Regions from separate parts of the Lysinibacillus sp. GbtcB16 genome, predicted to be linked through region 1. Evidence: riboswitches for the same ligand, from Rfam matches in the RefSeq annotation. Region 1 holds a riboswitch; each other region holds the start of a gene.
What was found. A riboswitch is a leader RNA that binds a small molecule or an ion and turns the genes downstream of it on or off. The one in region 1 is predicted to bind cobalamin.
Positions count from the first base shown of each region.

Region 2: it holds a riboswitch for cobalamin, as region 1 does, so the genes downstream of both, KVT27_RS03580 (glutaredoxin family protein) here and KVT27_RS11330 ((2Fe-2S) ferredoxin domain-containing protein) in region 1, are expected to answer to the same signal.
Region 3: it holds a riboswitch for cobalamin, as region 1 does, so the genes downstream of both, KVT27_RS07705 (hypothetical protein) here and KVT27_RS11330 ((2Fe-2S) ferredoxin domain-containing protein) in region 1, are expected to answer to the same signal.

Region 1 covers NZ_JAGXJV010000001.1:2,213,993-2,217,273, forward strand. The annotation lists gene cobJ (precorrin-3B C(17)-methyltransferase) at 1-1,047, opposite strand, end outside; gene KVT27_RS11330 ((2Fe-2S) ferredoxin domain-containing protein) at 1,052-1,423, opposite strand; cobalamin riboswitch at 1,568-1,749, opposite strand; cobalamin riboswitch at 2,011-2,195, shown strand; gene KVT27_RS11335 (energy-coupling factor ABC transporter permease) at 2,340-3,086, shown strand; gene KVT27_RS11340 (energy-coupling factor ABC transporter substrate-binding protein) at 3,088-3,281, shown strand, end outside.
Region 2 covers NZ_JAGXJV010000001.1:730,434-733,714, reverse strand. The annotation lists gene nrdE (class 1b ribonucleoside-diphosphate reductase subunit alpha) at 1-1,079, opposite strand, end outside; gene nrdI (class Ib ribonucleoside-diphosphate reductase assembly flavoprotein NrdI) at 1,076-1,435, opposite strand; gene KVT27_RS03580 (glutaredoxin family protein) at 1,432-1,656, opposite strand; cobalamin riboswitch at 1,774-1,951, opposite strand; gene KVT27_RS03575 (NAD(P)/FAD-dependent oxidoreductase) at 2,570-3,281, opposite strand, start outside.
Region 3 covers NZ_JAGXJV010000001.1:1,531,244-1,534,524, forward strand. The annotation lists gene KVT27_RS07695 (hypothetical protein) at 1-344, shown strand, start outside; gene KVT27_RS07700 (hypothetical protein) at 1,200-1,475, shown strand; cobalamin riboswitch at 1,601-1,784, shown strand; gene KVT27_RS07705 (hypothetical protein) at 2,017-2,775, shown strand; gene KVT27_RS07710 (elongation factor G) at 2,881-3,281, opposite strand, start outside.

The sequences.
Region 1 (3,281 bases):
AGGGCTCACTGCCAATTCAAAAATTGATTCTATTTTTTGTTGTACAAGCTTTGGCGTAGCCTTGATAGCACTTGTTCCCTTTACCATTGCAAGCGCAGCTGTAGCCATTTCAAGTGCTGTTTTTTGCGGCTTTGGCATAACGGCTATACTGGGTTTATTCATTCTCCCTGCATTAGGGTCTGCCGCAAAGTCATTTCGTGCTGTTCCTGTCTCTTGATTCATCGCCCATGGCTCATTTTCTTCCCGTAAGCGTTGATGTGGACGTAATGGCTGTTTTTCCTCGCCAAGTGTATATTTACGTTGGTAGCCACGCGGTGTAATCATTTTATTATCATAGAAGAACGTAGATGAGTTTCCGATAATAACCGTTGTCAGCATACCAATATCATGTTCCAACATTTTTGCCAATGTCGTCATCGTCACTTCCTGACGTTCTCGATAGGCACTTTTTACAAGCCCTACTGGTGTGTCAGGAGAACGATATTCTAAAAGAATTCGTTGCGCTTCGACAATTTGTCTTGTACGGCGACCACTTTTAGGATTGTATAAAGCAATAACAAAATCGGCCATAGCTGCGGCTTCCACACGCTTCGCAATTAAATTCCATGGCGTAAGATGGTCACTCAAACTAATGGTACAAGCATCATGCATAATGGGTGCACCAAGTAAACTAGCACATGAATTGATAGCTGAAATACCTGGGACAATCTCCACTTCAATACCAGTTGCCTCTGTCCAGCCTAGCTCAATTAATACTTCATACACTAATCCCGCCATACCATAAACGCCCGCATCTCCACTCGAAATGACCGAAACAATACTTCCTGCCTCTGCTTGACGAACGGCCTCCTGAGCACGTGACACTTCCTCTGTCATACCTGTACTGACAATGGATTTTGCGCTGACTAAATCTTGAATCAGCTCAACATAGGTTTTATAGCCTATGATCATATCACTTTGTTGTAAAGCCTCTACTGCACGTGTCGTAATATGCTTAAAGTCTCCAGGCCCAAAGCCTACTACGAAAATTTTCCCTTTTTGCGCCATGTTTTTACCCCTCTTTCACCTTTTCAATCCCTTTAATGGCTGTCGTTTGCGCTGTTCGCTGTAATGTCCCTTCTCGAAGTGTAAAAACATGATCGTTATATAAGGATTCATGATGCAAATCCTGTACAAGTGTTCTAGCATGCTCCGTTGATGGTACACGATACCAATTCCCCTGAGGGTAAGCAATTACAACACAAGCATCCTTGCATCGTCCATTACAGCGCGTTCTTGTCGTATGTATTTCTTTATCTAGTGCGTTACGCTGTATTTCATCTCGTATAGCTTGGGTAATTTCCTCCCCACCCTTGTTCATACAGCTACTGCCATTGCAAATAAAGAGATGTGTTTTCATCCCCTCTAAATTCCACGTTGTCATCTTATATCTCCCCTCATTTGCTTTTGGAAAAAAGAAAAAACCTTTACTCTGCCGAAGAGTAAAGGTTTGTAGAAGCCAAATAAAAACGAATAGATTGAAAGACAGATCCTCGCTTTTGCTTCAACTTCTCCCTCCGAAAAGTTTGCATGCACAATCTGATAAGCAGGTTTCCTGACTTAAGCTTCATTTTACTGTCGCACCTTCCCTAGTTTGCACAGGTGGCATTGCGATTTCATCAGCTATTACAGTAGCGGGGGCTGTATTGGACTTTCACCAATTTCCCTATTATCTCGAGTTCTTCGAGCACTTATCGACGTTTTATATGAAATTTTTAATCGTATATATAATAGAAAACTGTCTTAATCATATCTTATTATTTTAAAATTTCAATATTTCTTTAAAAAATCATGACAAATTTATCAATTTCATAGGAGGGTTGAAAGCTATTAAAAAATTGAATTTGCCTTCTTTAATCCTAAAAAACGTTAGTTATCAGAATTTTCGACATTGATATTCTATTTTTAATTTTTTATAAAAAAAGTATAGCATATTTATGGAAATTCGTGATACACTTTGTCGTGAAATCTCACAACTTACTATTTTTTGGTGTAAAATGCTCGTCATTTTGCTTAAAAGGGAAGCCGGTTTAAGTCCGGCGCGGTCCCGCCACTGTAATAGGGAGCTTTATAGAACATGTCACTGTCCAATAGATGGGAAGACCTATAAAGTGTTGAACTAGAGCCAGGAGACCTGCCGAAAATAAGTGATCGTTTCAGCCTACGAGGATAGGTGTGCGGCTTAGCAGATGAAAATGTTATTTGCTTTTTTAGCTATGCACTTTTCCAACAACGGAAAAGTGCTTTTTTATTACGCACGCTACATTCTAAAAATCTATTTACAGTTTGGAGGAAGAAAATTGAAGCTGTCTTGGTGGAAATTTAGTTATTTTCTATTGGCTTTTTTAATGGTGCCAAAGCGTGCCTTCGCCATGCATATCATGGAAGGGTTTTTACCAATCGAATGGGCTATTTTTTGGTGGGCAATCTCCATCCCATTTATTATTTTAGGATTGCGCTCTATTCGTAAAACAATTGAAGAAAACCCTGAAACAAAAATGATTCTGGGGCTGTCCGGTGCGTTTGCCTTTGTCCTATCAGCCTTAAAAATCCCTTCAGTTACAGGGAGCTGCTCACATCCAACAGGAGTAGGTCTCGGGACAGTATTATTTGGACCGTTAGCGATGAGTGTCATCGGGACAATTGTTTTATTATTCCAATCTTTACTTTTAGCACATGGTGGGATCACAACATTAGGGGCTAATGCTTTTTCGATGGCTATCGTAGGCCCGTTTATCGCCTACTTTGTATTTAAAGGGGCGCAACAAATGGGGTTATCGTTTTCATTAGCTGTTTTCTTTGCGGCTATGCTTGGGGATTTAGGTACATATGTGGTGACTTCCGTTCAATTAGCACTAGCCTTCCCATCTGAAGTTGGAGGCTTTATGGCTTCCTTTACAAAGTTCGCAAGTATTTTTGCCTTAACACAAATCCCATTAGCTGTGAGTGAAGGACTATTAACAGTTATTGTCATGAACTTCTTGAAAAAATATAATATTAGCGAATTAAAATCTTTACGTGTTTTCTCTACAAAGGAGGCGCACTAATATGAAACGAAATTTATTACTTTTAGCCATCGTGGTGCTATTGGCCATTATCCCTCTTTTCGTCCAAAAAGGAGCAGAATTTGGAGGAGCCGACGGTGAAGCAGAAGCAGCCATTGGGGAAATCAATGCAGAATATGAGCCATGGTTTGATAGTGTGTGGGAACCACCTAGTGGTGAAATTGAAAGCTTATTATT
Region 2 (3,281 bases), 1.5 Mb from region 1:
TTATCATCAAAAATTTCAAAAGGATAACCTGATTCAAATTGAGCTTTTTTCACCTCAGTATAGAGTCTACGCGCATTCAAACGTTTAATTTTACGGATTTTAGGATTATCAAGTAGTTCATAGTACATTTCTGAAATTGAAATTTCCGACATTCGTTTACCATATACTTTAAAAATATCATATGGACTAAATAACACTATATCTTTATCACGTTTCATCAGATCGAAGAAAATACTTGGAATAATAATTCCTGTTGATAGTGTTGCGAGGCGAATTTTATCATCAGCATTTGGTTTTTTTGATGAAATGAAATTCTCTATATCTGCATGGAAAATATTTAGATAGACAACTCCTGAGCCATTTCGTTGACCGAGCTGATTAGAATAACTAAATGAGTTTTCTAATAATTTTGCAACTGGGATAACACCACTTGCACGATTTAGTATTTCTTTAATTGGATCACCTAAAGGACGTAAATCCGTTAAGTTGACCCCGACCCCTCCGCCTAGGCGTGAAAGCTCTAAACAATAGCCAATATTTTCAGCAATACTATTCATAGAGTCATCCATTGATAATTTAAAGCAGCTTACTAATTCACCACGGGCTTTTTTCCCACTATTTAATGCAGTAGGTGTTGCAGGCTGATAGGCTTCCATCATTGCTTCAACAGAACGTTTTGCTAGCACTGTGTTCCCTTGTGCTAAGTACAAAGCAATAATGACAATACGGTCCTCATATTTTTCTAAGATTTCTTCACCATCACGACTTTTCATAGCATAGCTGTCATAAAATTTGCTTGCACTCATAAATGACGGGAAGCGGAAATTATAATCATATGCTTTTTTGTACAGCTTCTTTATAAAATCCATCTCGTACATGTCTATAAAATCTTTTTCGTAGTATCCCTCATCCACTAAATAGCGGATTTTTTCCTCTATATCTATAAAATAACGTAAACGTACGTTGACATATTCTAAAAAGTAGCGGCGAGTAGCCTCACGGTCCTTTTCTAACTCTAGTAGCCCCGTTGTACTATAACGATTCAGTACGTCATTATTAAGCTTTAAATAAGTTTTCATCCCATTACCCTCGTTTCATAAAACGTTTGTATTGCTTCATAATCTGTTTGATTGCCACGCAAATCTAATTTCCTCACTAAGGGTACATGATAGGTAGTAGCAATTTTCTCCCCAGCACCACCAAATACATGATGTCCGAAGTTACTATTGCCACTAGCAACTACTCCTTTACAAAAATCTCTATTTTTTTCTAAAAAACGTTGGACTTTTGCTGGAATGTCACCTAATCCATCTGTATATGTAATTAAAAGATAAGGCTTATTCAAGCTTAATTCCTCAGAGAGTTCAATAGATTCTGCCCTTAATTTAGAAACTACATTACGGACATTTCCTGTACGACTAGCGTAAACGATCATAGTGTGATCATCTCAATACGAGAAACAATTTCCTGAACATCACCTATAAATGTTTCATCCACCTCTAAAACAGGCACACTTAAAAAACCTGCATCTATAATTGTTTGTTTCGCTTGTTCATCATGATCAATATTAACAATTTCTGCTTCAAGTCCTGCTCGTTGTAATTCGGATTTTACCCATAGACATTTTGGACAGATTGTTTTCGTATAAAGTTTCATAGTAATCCCTCTTTTCATAAAATAAAAAAGCTACCTCTTCTAGAGAGATAGCTTAAATGGAAACGTTAACATACTAAAAATACTGACGTTCCCATCTCTTAATCCCCGAAGAAATGATAAATTTGTTTTATATAGGCAGGTCTCCTGGCTTTGCTTCAATCTCTGATTTCCTTCCCATGCGAATGCACAGTGGTTATAATCATCGTCAGCTTAACAGTTGCGGGGACAGCGTCGGAATAGTACCGAACTTCCCTATTAAACTACATATAGTAGTACCTACACAAAACGAACACAATATATTGTTTTTCGATAATTTTAAGTGTACCATCCTTTATATAAAAAGTAAATCGAGAAATAAAAGTTCATCAATTTGAGACTATTCATATTTTCTGACATATCCTTGTAAGAACGAACTAAAATATAATCATATAAGCACGAATGCAATAGCATTATTTTATTAAAAAATAAGAAGTAAAATAATAGTCGCTTATTTACCTAAAAACGTAGCCACCCTAGTAATTTTATACATAAAAAAGGCATCTTTCCTTTACAGTAAAGATGCAATTATGTGTAAAACTATGAGTATGATGTAAATCTCGCATCCTACTCCATACATCCTATCTTCGTAAATTTTTTTATTGTACTAGTCTAAAGTAGGACCCCTCTCTTGCGATGATGACACATTTTCGTTTCGTCATAACATAACGACGACTACTAAAATGTGCTCAACCTACAGGCGCGAGGAAACCAATCGTTCTACCCTTTTCAACTAATTTACAATGAATATGTACCTTTTCTAGTTATTCTATATTTATTTATAGTATAACATATTCAAGTTCATTCTCCGCCAGCTTGATTAGTCCTATTAAAAATAGCTGATGAATTTTATATGACTCATCAGCTAACCATAAATTTAAAACCTTTCTATTGTTATATCCATATTTATGCTTGTAGCAGCCTTAAAACCTTCCGCAGCTGCAATCATTAAAGAAGAGGGACCACCCTTTTCCGTTTCACCTGCAGTATATATCCCAGCCGCAGTTGTACGTCCAGCACCATCAGTCATAACTGTTCCATTTTCATCAACTTGACAATTTAGCTGTTTAGCAAATTTATTGGGACGATAAAAACTTGGCACAACAAATCCACCAGCTCTTAAAATATTTTCACCTGTTTCTAATTCAACACTCGATAAGTTACCATCATCCCCATGTAAATCTTTAATAGTATTTGTATACACCTTAATTTTCTTTTGTTCAAAATCATTTTGAACCTTCTCAGAAAGTTGATGACCATTCGTAAAAACGATTAAATCCTGTGACCAATTAAAAACCAATTTCGTCATATGACTAATATGCTCCTCGTTTTCTGCAATGATAGCCAATGGCTTGTCTCGCAGCTCCCAACCATCGCAATATGGACAGCTAAATAAACTTTTACCATAATATTGTCTGATTTGCGGGAGAGGAAATTCCTCTTGTATTCCAGTAGCTAACAGTATTTTTTCAGATATATAAGATTTATTTTCCGAAGTATTGACTAGAAATAAACCAGTTATATCATCTTTAATTATTTCTCTGACGGTTTGATCCATCATTGTTATAGAAGGATAAGATTCTATATCT
Region 3 (3,281 bases), 680 kb from region 1:
GGTTAGAGTATTGGCTACTTGAGAAAGTTGAAGTGGGGAGAGACGACCTAGATAGACCTATATACGAGGATAGATGGGGTCTCAAAGCCAATGAAGCAGGAGTGATGAGGAAGGAAACTAATATTAGCATAGATGAGAACCAAGCGATTAACTTAACTGATTATAGAATGGAAATCAAAATTAGGGATACTATTAAGAATCGTGAAACCTATGAGACAAATCAATCTATACGTATCAATAGTCGTTGGTTTAAAGTAGCGGACACTATACTAATGAAGAACGGACTCATTCATGTATCGGTAAAAACTTCGAGCCGTCCAACAGGTTTCCCGAACGACCTATAACCGGTATTAGGATGGAATCCTAACTAGAAGCGGAGTCAAGGCGACTACCCCAAGAGAAAAAATTTGCAAATTACCTATTTTGATTACACACACGCGAAAAAATATCGCTATTTCGGACTCGCTACCTATTAAATGTTAATCGGCAATCTGTCACGTATAATGTACGGTTCAGCAGTAACACCTAAGTAGAATATGTTTCGAAAGATGTTGCGAAAGCCCATGACGCATATAATATATGCATTAGGTCTAACCAATAGTTATATCTGATAGGAATAGTATTCCCAACAGATTGGGAACAATCTTCCCCACCAAACTGATGCAAACAATCCTTGCGTGAGGTCAAAACAATGTTTAGGTGCCTTATCTAATATATACATTGTATACATGAGGTCGCCACAGATGGCGAAAGGCACTATATACAATATATACCATGGCGATACTATCGCTAGGGTGGAGAAAAGTATATATACAATGTATAGACCCTTTCTCAATAGCGAAATGCTATTCAGCGTAAACAATCCTTACGCATTAAGGGTATCAACATTACCTCACCCTTACATTATAAGGTTCAGAATCACCGTACTCGAAATAGGTACGCAGAACCTGCGTAGCCAATTTGCATACTCAGGTCAGAATCGTGAAGTGTAGATGAAAACGAAAAGGTTCGTAATTCAATTACGACCCTTGGTAGAGCGCAAAATACTTGGTTTTTATCAGAGTATGGTTTATATGAAGTATTGATGCAATCATTTAAAAATAGTAGAATGTGTACTCTACTTATCAGGTGATTAGATATGGTTATTCTCCACTAGTATAGGTTTATTTTTCCATATATAATGGATTATGGAGAAAGGTGTGGAGAAATTGAAAGTATCTAATCAAACGAAAGTAACTATTATTGTTTGTCTAATCGGTTTTATCTTTGTAGGTTACTTTTCAGCAAAACAGTATATTAAAGTGACTAATTGTATGGAAAATTACGGAGAATATGAGTATAGTGCCAAGGAAAGATGTTACCGCAATCATAGTAATAAACATGAGGTAGAAGATTGGGAGCAATACAAGCGTGATGTAAAAGATGCTAAGTTTAAGCATGACTTATACGAGGAAGTAGAGAGAATGAATAGATAGCAAACTAGGGTTACTCTTAATTGAGTATCCCTTTTTTTGACTTTTAGTAGAGTACATATTACAATATAAACCAATAGTTAAAGAAGAATAGTTTGTCTACTATTTTTCTGGTCAGTTTCACAACTGAATAGCGTGTAGTAATAGGTGTAAATTGCGTGCAATTTGCTTAAAAGGGAAGTCGGTGTGAATCCGACACTGTCCCGCAACTGTAAATGTGAGCGACTTTTCAGTATCCACTGTCCTTGGACGGGAAGGAGAAAAGAAGCGATGATCATGAGTCAGGATACCTGCCTGTTACGAGTACACACCATAAACCTACGAGGAATAGGAGGTGGCATGTTGACAAAACAGAATGCTCTGTTCGTCACAGTACGTCAAACGCCCAAAGTTCATGAAAGGGTTCATTTTAGAACTCCTTCGCATTTACTTAGGGTTTGTTTGGCATTGTGTGATGAAGCACATTAAAGCGAAGGATTTCCTCAAACATAGTAGGAAGTCCTTTTTGTTTTGAAAATATGTACGCAAAGGGGATGCACATAGGATGAATATTCATGCAACGACAACACAGGAAACGCCTTTTGTAGATATGACGATTTGTAAGCAGCCACGGACAGAAGTTGCCAAGAAAGCGAAAACAAGAATGGTGGTTGAATCACTAATAGATCAATTATTAGCAACGAGACTGATTCGCAACGATCGCTTTTTTGAGCAAATCTTATATAATAAAGACATTATTTGGATACAAAATGGGGAGGTAGAGGGCCATCTTTTTGCTCAGGCAACGTTAACGGATCAACTGAAAACGAAGACGAATAGCTTTATGATGTATATGCCAACCAACCCTATTGTTTATGAGGTGAATGGGGAGCAGTACCACTTAATTACACGCATTGATTCAACACGAGCAAAGCCTAATCTTGACCGTCTTTCACAGGAGCCCAATCCAGTGTTAAGTGCTGCACGTGTCAATGATTTATTGTGCTCGATTGTCATCCGTTTTTATGAAACGTATATGAACGATTTAGAGCAAATTCCTCATCAGGATAAACTAATCGCATTTGTGCAGCAGGAATACTCACAGTTTCTTCAAGCCGTTCAGGAATTAAATGATTATCACTTTAATTGGCATCCACGTGGAAACGGACACGAGCTATTATTAACATTAATTGATCAACTACAAATATTAAAAAGCCAGCCTGGAAAAGTAGTTATCGACTTCACGAATACACAAGGTTACGTGGTGGTTGAACCTGCCTATCCGGTGCACAAGCCTTCAAAGAAAGCTGTTGGTGCCATTTAAAAGCAAGCCCTCCGCTTCATGGAGGGCTTGCTTTATTATTTGTATAGATATTCTATCTTCATCTGAAGTACTAGTTCAATAGATTTGCCATGCTAGTACATGAACTTAACTCTGACAATGCATGGCTGCTTGCGCCTCTTGCCAAGGGACAGAATAGCCTTTACCTTTTGCACAAAAAATGCTGGAAGAACTGTATTCAGGGTCGGCATTTTTATCATAGCCTATTTGAGTTATTACTTCTTCTGTATTATGACACACATCATAGCCATCAAATTGGAGGGTAAGCGCACCTTTCCCATTTGTATAGGCGGCAAAAATCGTGCTATAGCTCATGAAGGTCGCTACTGGTGCACGTCCTGTTAATACAACGTCTGTTTCAGTGAGTACAGGGTCGTCGAAGGTGCCAGCAGCCTGTTGAATGTCGGTCATCATACGGCCAATAAAGTCATTGGAAGCCTTCATTTTAAAGCGATAATAGGGCTCAAGCAGGACGTTCTGTGCTTGTT